2 regions of the Streptomyces sp. NPDC088553 genome follow, and region 2 is predicted to be linked to the other one. Evidence: riboswitches for the same ligand, from Rfam matches in the RefSeq annotation. Region 2 holds a riboswitch; the other holds the start of a gene.
What was found. A riboswitch is a leader RNA that binds a small molecule or an ion and turns the genes downstream of it on or off. The one in region 2 is predicted to bind thiamine pyrophosphate.

Region 1 (3,326 bases), on a different contig from region 2:
CGTTGAGCGCCTGCGCGGGCGTGCCCGGCAGGCTCTCGTCCGGAGTGAAGAGCCACTCCAGCATCTCCTCGTCGGTGAAGCCGTCGTCCCGCAGCACGGTCAGGAGCCCGACGAGCCCCTTGACGATCTTGTCGCCCTGGATGAAGGCGGCGGGGATCTGCAGGGCGTTGTTCTCTCCACGGCGCACGGCGATGAGCTGACCGTCCTTGATCAGCTGCCGCACGCGCGTCACCTCGACATCGAGCATCTCCGCGATGTCGGGCACATAGAGCCAGGCGGGGACGAGCGCATCGATCTTTACGTCAATCTCGGTCACAGGACAAGCCTGCCATCCCGGACTGACAGTCGGTAGTCGGGCCCTAGACGACTGCCGCCTTCAGGGGGACGGAGGGGTCCGCCGCGCGCGTGGGGTCGACGGCGGTGGCCGTCTCGATGAGCTTGCGGCCCTGGGCCAGGTCGCGGGGGCGGCCGACCGCGAGCAGGGCCACCGGGACCCCGGCGCGCAGCCACAGCACGGACCAGGTCTTGTCCGCCGGGTCGCCGCGCCGGAGCAGCTCGTCGGCGTCCGCGTGGTGCCCGGCGTACTGGACGAAGCGGCCGAACTGCTCGGACCAGAAGTACGGGACGGGGTCGTACGGCCCGGGGTCCGTCCCCGTACCGGCCCCGGCGATCGTCGCGGCGACCGTGCGGGGGCCCTGGAGCGCGTTGTCCCAGTGGTGGACGAGGAGGCGGCGCCCGTAGCGGGCGGAGGGGAAGGAGGCGCAGTCCCCGACGGCGTACACGTCGGGCAGGCTGGTGCGCAGCCACTCGTCGGCGGTGACGGCGCCGCTCGGGTCGAGGGCGACCCCGGAGCCGGTGAGCCATCCGGTGGCGGGGCGGGCGCCGATGCCGACGACGACGGCGTCGGCGGGCAGCTCGCGGCCGTCGTCGAGGACGACCCTGCCCGGCGTGCCGGGCTCGACGGTGCGGACGCGCGCGTGGGTGAGGAGTTCGGCGCCGTTCTCGCCGTACCACTCGGCCATGGGGGTGGTGACCTCGGTGGGCAGGGCTCCGGCGAGGGGGCGGTCGGCGGCCTCGACGACGGTGACGGCGCAGCCGGCCTCGCGGGCGGCGGTGGCGAACTCCGCGCCGATCCAGCCGGCGCCGACGACCACGACGCTGTGCCTGCGCTCCAGGACGGGCCCGAGGCGGACGGCGTCGTCGAGGGTCCGCAGCAGATGGACCCCGGGGACGCCCTCGGTGCCGGGCAGGGTGATCGGCTGGGCGCCGGTGGCGACGACCAGGACGTCGTACGCGACGGGCCCGGCCTCGGTGTCGATCTCGTGGTCGGCGGCGCGCAGTCCGGTGACGTCGAGGCCGAGGCGGAGCTCGACGCCGAGCTCCTCGAAGTCGACGTCGAAGGCGGAGCCCTCGGCCTTGCCGAGGAGGACGGCCTTGGAGAGCGGGGGCCGGTCGTAGGGCTGGTGGGGCTCTGCCCCGATGAGGGTCACGGGGCCGGTGAAACCCTGTTCGCGCAGGGCGACGGCGGTCTGGACGCCCGCCATGCCGGCGCCGACGATCACGACGTGCTGCTGTGCCTGCTTCTGCTCGCTCACCCGACCACCTTACGCATCTGACGGACCGTCAGGAAGGGAGGGGTCTGCGGCCCCCCGGGGGCGGAAGCTAGTGTGTCGGGCGTAAAGCACTCGCGGGAGCCCGGACGCACCGGGCTGAGAGGGAGGCTGGGACGGCCTCCGACCGTACGAACCTGATCCGGGTCATGCCGGCGAAGGGAGGGGCTGGACGCCCATGCGTTCTTCCGAAGTCCAGGTGTCCGAGGACCACGCGTCCGGGGCGGATCTGCCGGACGAGGGTGGGTCCGACGCGAACGCGCCGGGTGCCCCTGCGGCCGACGCGAGTCGGCCCGACGCGGGTGGGTCCGACGTGGATCCGTCCCACGCGGGTCAACCCGATACAGGTGGGTCCGACGCGGATCGGCCCGACACGGATCCGTCCGACGCCGGTCCGCTCGGCGTCCGCCGGGCCGGGGCCCGTGGCGCCGACGTCCTCGTCGTCGGGGGTGGCATCATCGGCCTGGTCACGGCCTGGCGGGCCGCGCGACGCGGCCTGCGCACCGCCGTGATCGACCCGGCCCCGGGCGGCGGCGCCGCCCACGTCGCGGCCGGGATGCTCGCCGCCGTCACCGAACTCCACTACGGCGAGGAGACCCTCCTCGGGCTCAACCTCGCCTCCGCCGCCCGCTATCCCGCGTTCGTCGCCGAGCTTCTGGAGGCCACCGGCCACGACGTCGGCTACCGCGCCTGCGGCACCCTCGCCGTCGCCCTCGACGCCGACGACCGGGCCCACCTGCGCGAACTGCACGCCCTGCAGACCCGCTGCGGGCTCACCTCGGAGTGGCTCAGCGGCCGCGAGTGCCGCCGCCTCGAACCGATGCTGGCCCCGGGAGTCCGCGGCGGGCTCCGGGTGGACGGCGACCACCAGGTCGATCCCCGCCGGCTCGCCGCCGCGCTCCTCGTCGCCTGCGAACGGGCCGGGGTGGTCTTCCACCGCGACCTCGCGCAGAGCCTGACGGTGGTACGGGACCGGGCGCGCGGTGTCGTGCTCGCCGGGGGCGGGGAACTGACGGCCGACCAGGTCGTCCTCGCCGCGGGCAGCCTGAGCGGCCGCCTCGCGGGCGTGCCGGACGAGGTGCTTCCGCCGGTGCGCCCCGTGAAGGGCCAGGTGCTGCGGCTGCGCGTACCGGCCCCGTACGCCCCCTTCCTCTCCCGGACGGTCCGGGCCGTCGTCCGCGGCAGCCACGTCTACCTGGTGCCCCGCGAGAACGGCGAACTCGTCGTCGGCGCCACCAGTGAGGAACTCGGCTGGGACACCACGGTGACGGCGGGCGGGGTGTACGAGCTGCTGCGCGACGCCCACGAGCTCGTCCCGGGGCTGACGGAGCTGCCGCTGACCGAGACGCTTGCGGGCCTGCGCCCCGCGTCGCCCGACAACGCGCCGCTGCTCGGCCCCACCTCCCTGCCCGGGCTGCACCTGGCCACCGGCCACTACCGCAACGGGGTCCTGCTCACCCCCGTCACCGGCGACGTCATGGCCGAGGTGCTCGCCACGGGGGTCCTGCCCGACGAGGCCCGCCCCTTCACCCCCCGCCGTTTCTCCCCCGCGCCCGCGCCCGTACGTCAGGAGCAGCCCGCATGAACGTGTCCGTGAACGGAGAGGCCCGCGTGCTCTCCGGCCCCGTCTCCCTCGACGCCCTCGTGGCGACCCTGACCCAGGCCCGCTCCGGGGTCGCCGCCGCCCTCAACGAGACGGTCGTACCGCGCGGCGAA
Region 2 (3,326 bases):
CCCAGCTCGGATCGGTCACGGTGTCCGCGGTCCCGGACCGGCAGAGCGCGGAGGTCGGAGGCATCCAGAACGCCGTCACCAACCTCGGCTCCTCGATGGGCACGGCACTCGCGGGCTCCCTGATGATCGCCGCGCTCACCTCGTCGTTCCTGGGCGCCGTGGAGCGCAACGAGGCCATCCCGGCCGAGGTGAAGAGCCAGGCCGCCGTCGAGCTGCAGAGCGGTGTCCCGTTCCTCTCGGACGCCCAGCTGACGACCGCCCTCGACGAGGCGGGCACCAGCGAGGAGGTCACCGAGGCCGCCCTGGAGGCGAACGCCGCCGCCCGCCTGGACGGCCTGAAGGCGGCCCTCGCGATCCTGGCCGGCGCGTCCGTCGTGGCGCTCTTCTTCACCCACCGCATCCCCCGGACCCAGCCCCGGGCCCCGGCACCCTGAGCCGGCGAACCGGGCCACGCGCGCGCGTCTGCGACACTGGTACCACCATGCCCAAGCCCGGAGAACTCACTTTCGTCGCCCCCCGCGGAGCCAAGAAGCCGCCGCGGCACCTGGCCGACCTCACGCCCGCCGAGCGGAAGGAGGCCGTCGCCGCGATCGGCGAGAAGCCGTTCCGCGCCAAGCAGCTGTCCACCCACTACTTCGCGCGGTACGCGCACGATCCCGCGGAGTGGACGGACATTCCGGCCGCCTCGCGGGAGAAGCTGGCCGGGGAGCTGCTGCCCGATCTGATGTCCGTGGTGCGGCACATCTCGTGCGACGACGACACCACCCGCAAGACCCTGTGGCGGCTGCACGACGGCACGCTCGTCGAGTCGGTGCTCATGCGCTACCCGGACCGGGTGACGATGTGCATCTCCTCGCAGGCCGGCTGCGGGATGAACTGCCCGTTCTGTGCGACGGGGCAGGCCGGGCTCGACCGGAACCTGTCGACCGCCGAGATCGTGCACCAGATCGTGGACGGCATGCGGTCGCTGCGGGACGGGGAGGTGCCCGGGGGACCGGCGCGGCTCTCCAACATCGTGTTCATGGGCATGGGCGAGCCGCTCGCGAACTACAAGCGGGTCGTCGGTGCCATCCGGCGCCTCACCGACCCCGAGCCGGACGGTCTCGGGCTCTCGCAGCGCGGGATCACCGTCTCCACCGTCGGGCTCGTGCCCGCGATGCTGCGGTTCGCCGACGAGGGCTTCAAGTGCCGGCTCGCGGTCTCGCTGCACGCCCCGGACGACGAGCTCCGGGACACCCTGGTGCCGGTCAACACGCGCTGGAAGGTGCGTGAGGTCCTCGATGCGGCCTGGGAGTACGCGGAGAAGTCCGGCCGCCGGATCTCCATCGAGTACGCGCTCATCCGGGACATCAACGACCAGGCGTGGCGCGGTGACCTGCTGGGCCGGCTGCTCAAGGGGCGTCGGGTGCACGTCAACCTGATCCCGCTGAACCCGACGCCGGGTTCGAAGTGGACGGCCTCGCGTCCGGAGGACGAGAAGGCCTTCGTGGAGGCCATCGCCCGCCACGGCGTGCCGGTGACGGTGCGGGACACCCGGGGCCAGGAGATCGACGGTGCCTGTGGACAGCTGGCGGCCGCCGAGCGCTGACCTTGTACTCTGAGGTCGAACACATCTCCATATTCCGACAGGGGAGCGCCACAGCGCTGAGAGTGCGGTCACCGTAGGACCGCAGACCCTCTGAACCTTGCCCAGGTCATTCTGGGTAGGAAGTTCGGTCGTTAACTCAAGCTGTTGCGCCCTGCCCGCGTCCGGTCCCGCCGGTCGTGGGCAGGGCCGCGTCTCTTCCTGGTCATACCCAGGAGGAATCTCAGTGAGCACCACTCCGGTGAGCATCAAGAAGGCCGCCGCCGCCGCGCTCGTCGCGGCGCTGGGCGTCACCACCCTCGCCGCCTGCGGCACGGATGACGTCCGCGAGGCCGGCGGCAAGTCCGGCGCGCCCGCGCCGAAGACCGTGACCCTCGTGAGCCACGACTCGTTCAACGCCTCCAAGGAGGTGCTGGCCGACTTCACGAAGCAGACCGGCTTCACCGTCAAGGTGCTGAAGAGCGGCGACGCCGGCGAGGCCGTCAACAAGGAGATCCTGACCAAGGGCTCCCCGCAGGGCGACGTCTTCTTCGGCGTCGACAACACCCTGCTGTCCCGCGCCCTCGACAACGGCATCTTCGTGCCCTACGCGGCGAAGGGCCTGGACCGCGTCCCGGCCGCGTACCAGCTCGACAAGGAGCAGCGGGTCACGCCGGTCGACTCCGGTGACATCTGCGTCAACTACGACAAGAAGTACTTCGCCGACAAGAAGCTGGCGCCGCCGGTGACCTTCGACGACCTGGCGAAGCCGGCGTACAAGGACCTGCTCGTCGTCGAGAACCCCGAGCGGTCCTCCCCGGGCCTCGGCTTCCTCCTCGGTACGGCCGCGAAGTACGGGGACGAGGGCTGGCAGGACTACTGGACGAAGCTCAAGGCCAACGGCGTGAAGACCGTCGACAGCTGGGAGCTCGCCTACAACCAGGAGTTCTCCGGCTCGGCCGGCGGCAAGCAGGCCAAGGGCGACCGGCCGCTCGTCGTGTCGTACGCCTCCAGCCCGCCGGTCGAGGTGCTCTACGGCGAGCCGCAGCCGAAGGTGGCCCCCACCGGGGTCTCCACCGGCACCTGCTTCCGGCAGACCGAGTTCGCGGGCCTGCTGAACGGCGCGAAGAACCCCGAGGGCGGCAAGGCGCTGATCGACTTCCTGATCTCCAAGAAGTTCCAGGAGGACATGCCGCTCCAGATGTTCGTCAACCCGGTGGCGAAGGACGCGGCCCTGCCCGAGCTGTTCACCCGGCACGGTGTGGTCGTCGACAAGCCGGAGACGATGGCGCCGGAGAAGATCGCCGAGAAGCGTGACCCGTGGATCCAGCAGTGGTCGTCGCTCGTTCTGAAGTAGTCCCCGACCGCCGGGGAAGCGCGGCGCGGCTCGGCCTGATGGCCGTGCCCGTCGCCTTCTTCGTGCTCTTCTTCGCCTGGCCCGTCGTCTCGATCGTCGAGCGCGGGCTCCGGGTCGACGGCGTGTGGCGGTTCGGCCGGTTCGGCGGGACGCTGAGCCGGCCGGAGATCCTCGACGTCCTGTGGTTCACGCTCTGGCAGGCCCTCGCGTCCACCGGTCTCACCCTGCTGATCGCGCTGCCCGGCGCGTACGTCTTCGCGCGCTTCGAGTTCCGCGGCAAGGGCCTGCTGCGCGCGGTCGTCACCGTGCCCTTCGTGATGCCGACCGTCATGGTCGGCACGGCCTTCCTGGCGCTCGTCGGCCGCGGCGGGCTCCTCGACGAGCTGTGGGGCGTACGGCTCGACA

Region 1: another riboswitch for thiamine pyrophosphate. It lies ahead of thiO (glycine oxidase ThiO); the one in region 2 lies ahead of ACIP8Z_RS31430 (thiamine ABC transporter substrate binding subunit).

The regions. Positions count from the first base shown of each region.
Region 1 covers NZ_JBIVMG010000010.1:130,482-133,807, forward strand. Annotated here, with positions in the region: gene ACIP8Z_RS30335 (Rv2175c family DNA-binding protein) at 1-316, opposite strand, end outside; gene ACIP8Z_RS30340 (NAD(P)/FAD-dependent oxidoreductase) at 360-1,595, opposite strand; TPP riboswitch at 1,678-1,791, shown strand; gene thiO (glycine oxidase ThiO) at 1,789-3,195, shown strand; gene thiS (sulfur carrier protein ThiS) at 3,192-3,326, shown strand, end outside.
Region 2 covers NZ_JBIVMG010000011.1:98,733-102,058, reverse strand. Annotated here, with positions in the region: gene ACIP8Z_RS31440 (MFS transporter) at 1-434, shown strand, start outside; gene rlmN (23S rRNA (adenine(2503)-C(2))-methyltransferase RlmN) at 482-1,588, shown strand; TPP riboswitch at 1,618-1,728, shown strand; gene ACIP8Z_RS31430 (thiamine ABC transporter substrate binding subunit) at 1,812-2,921, shown strand; gene ACIP8Z_RS31425 (ABC transporter permease) at 2,960-3,326, shown strand, end outside.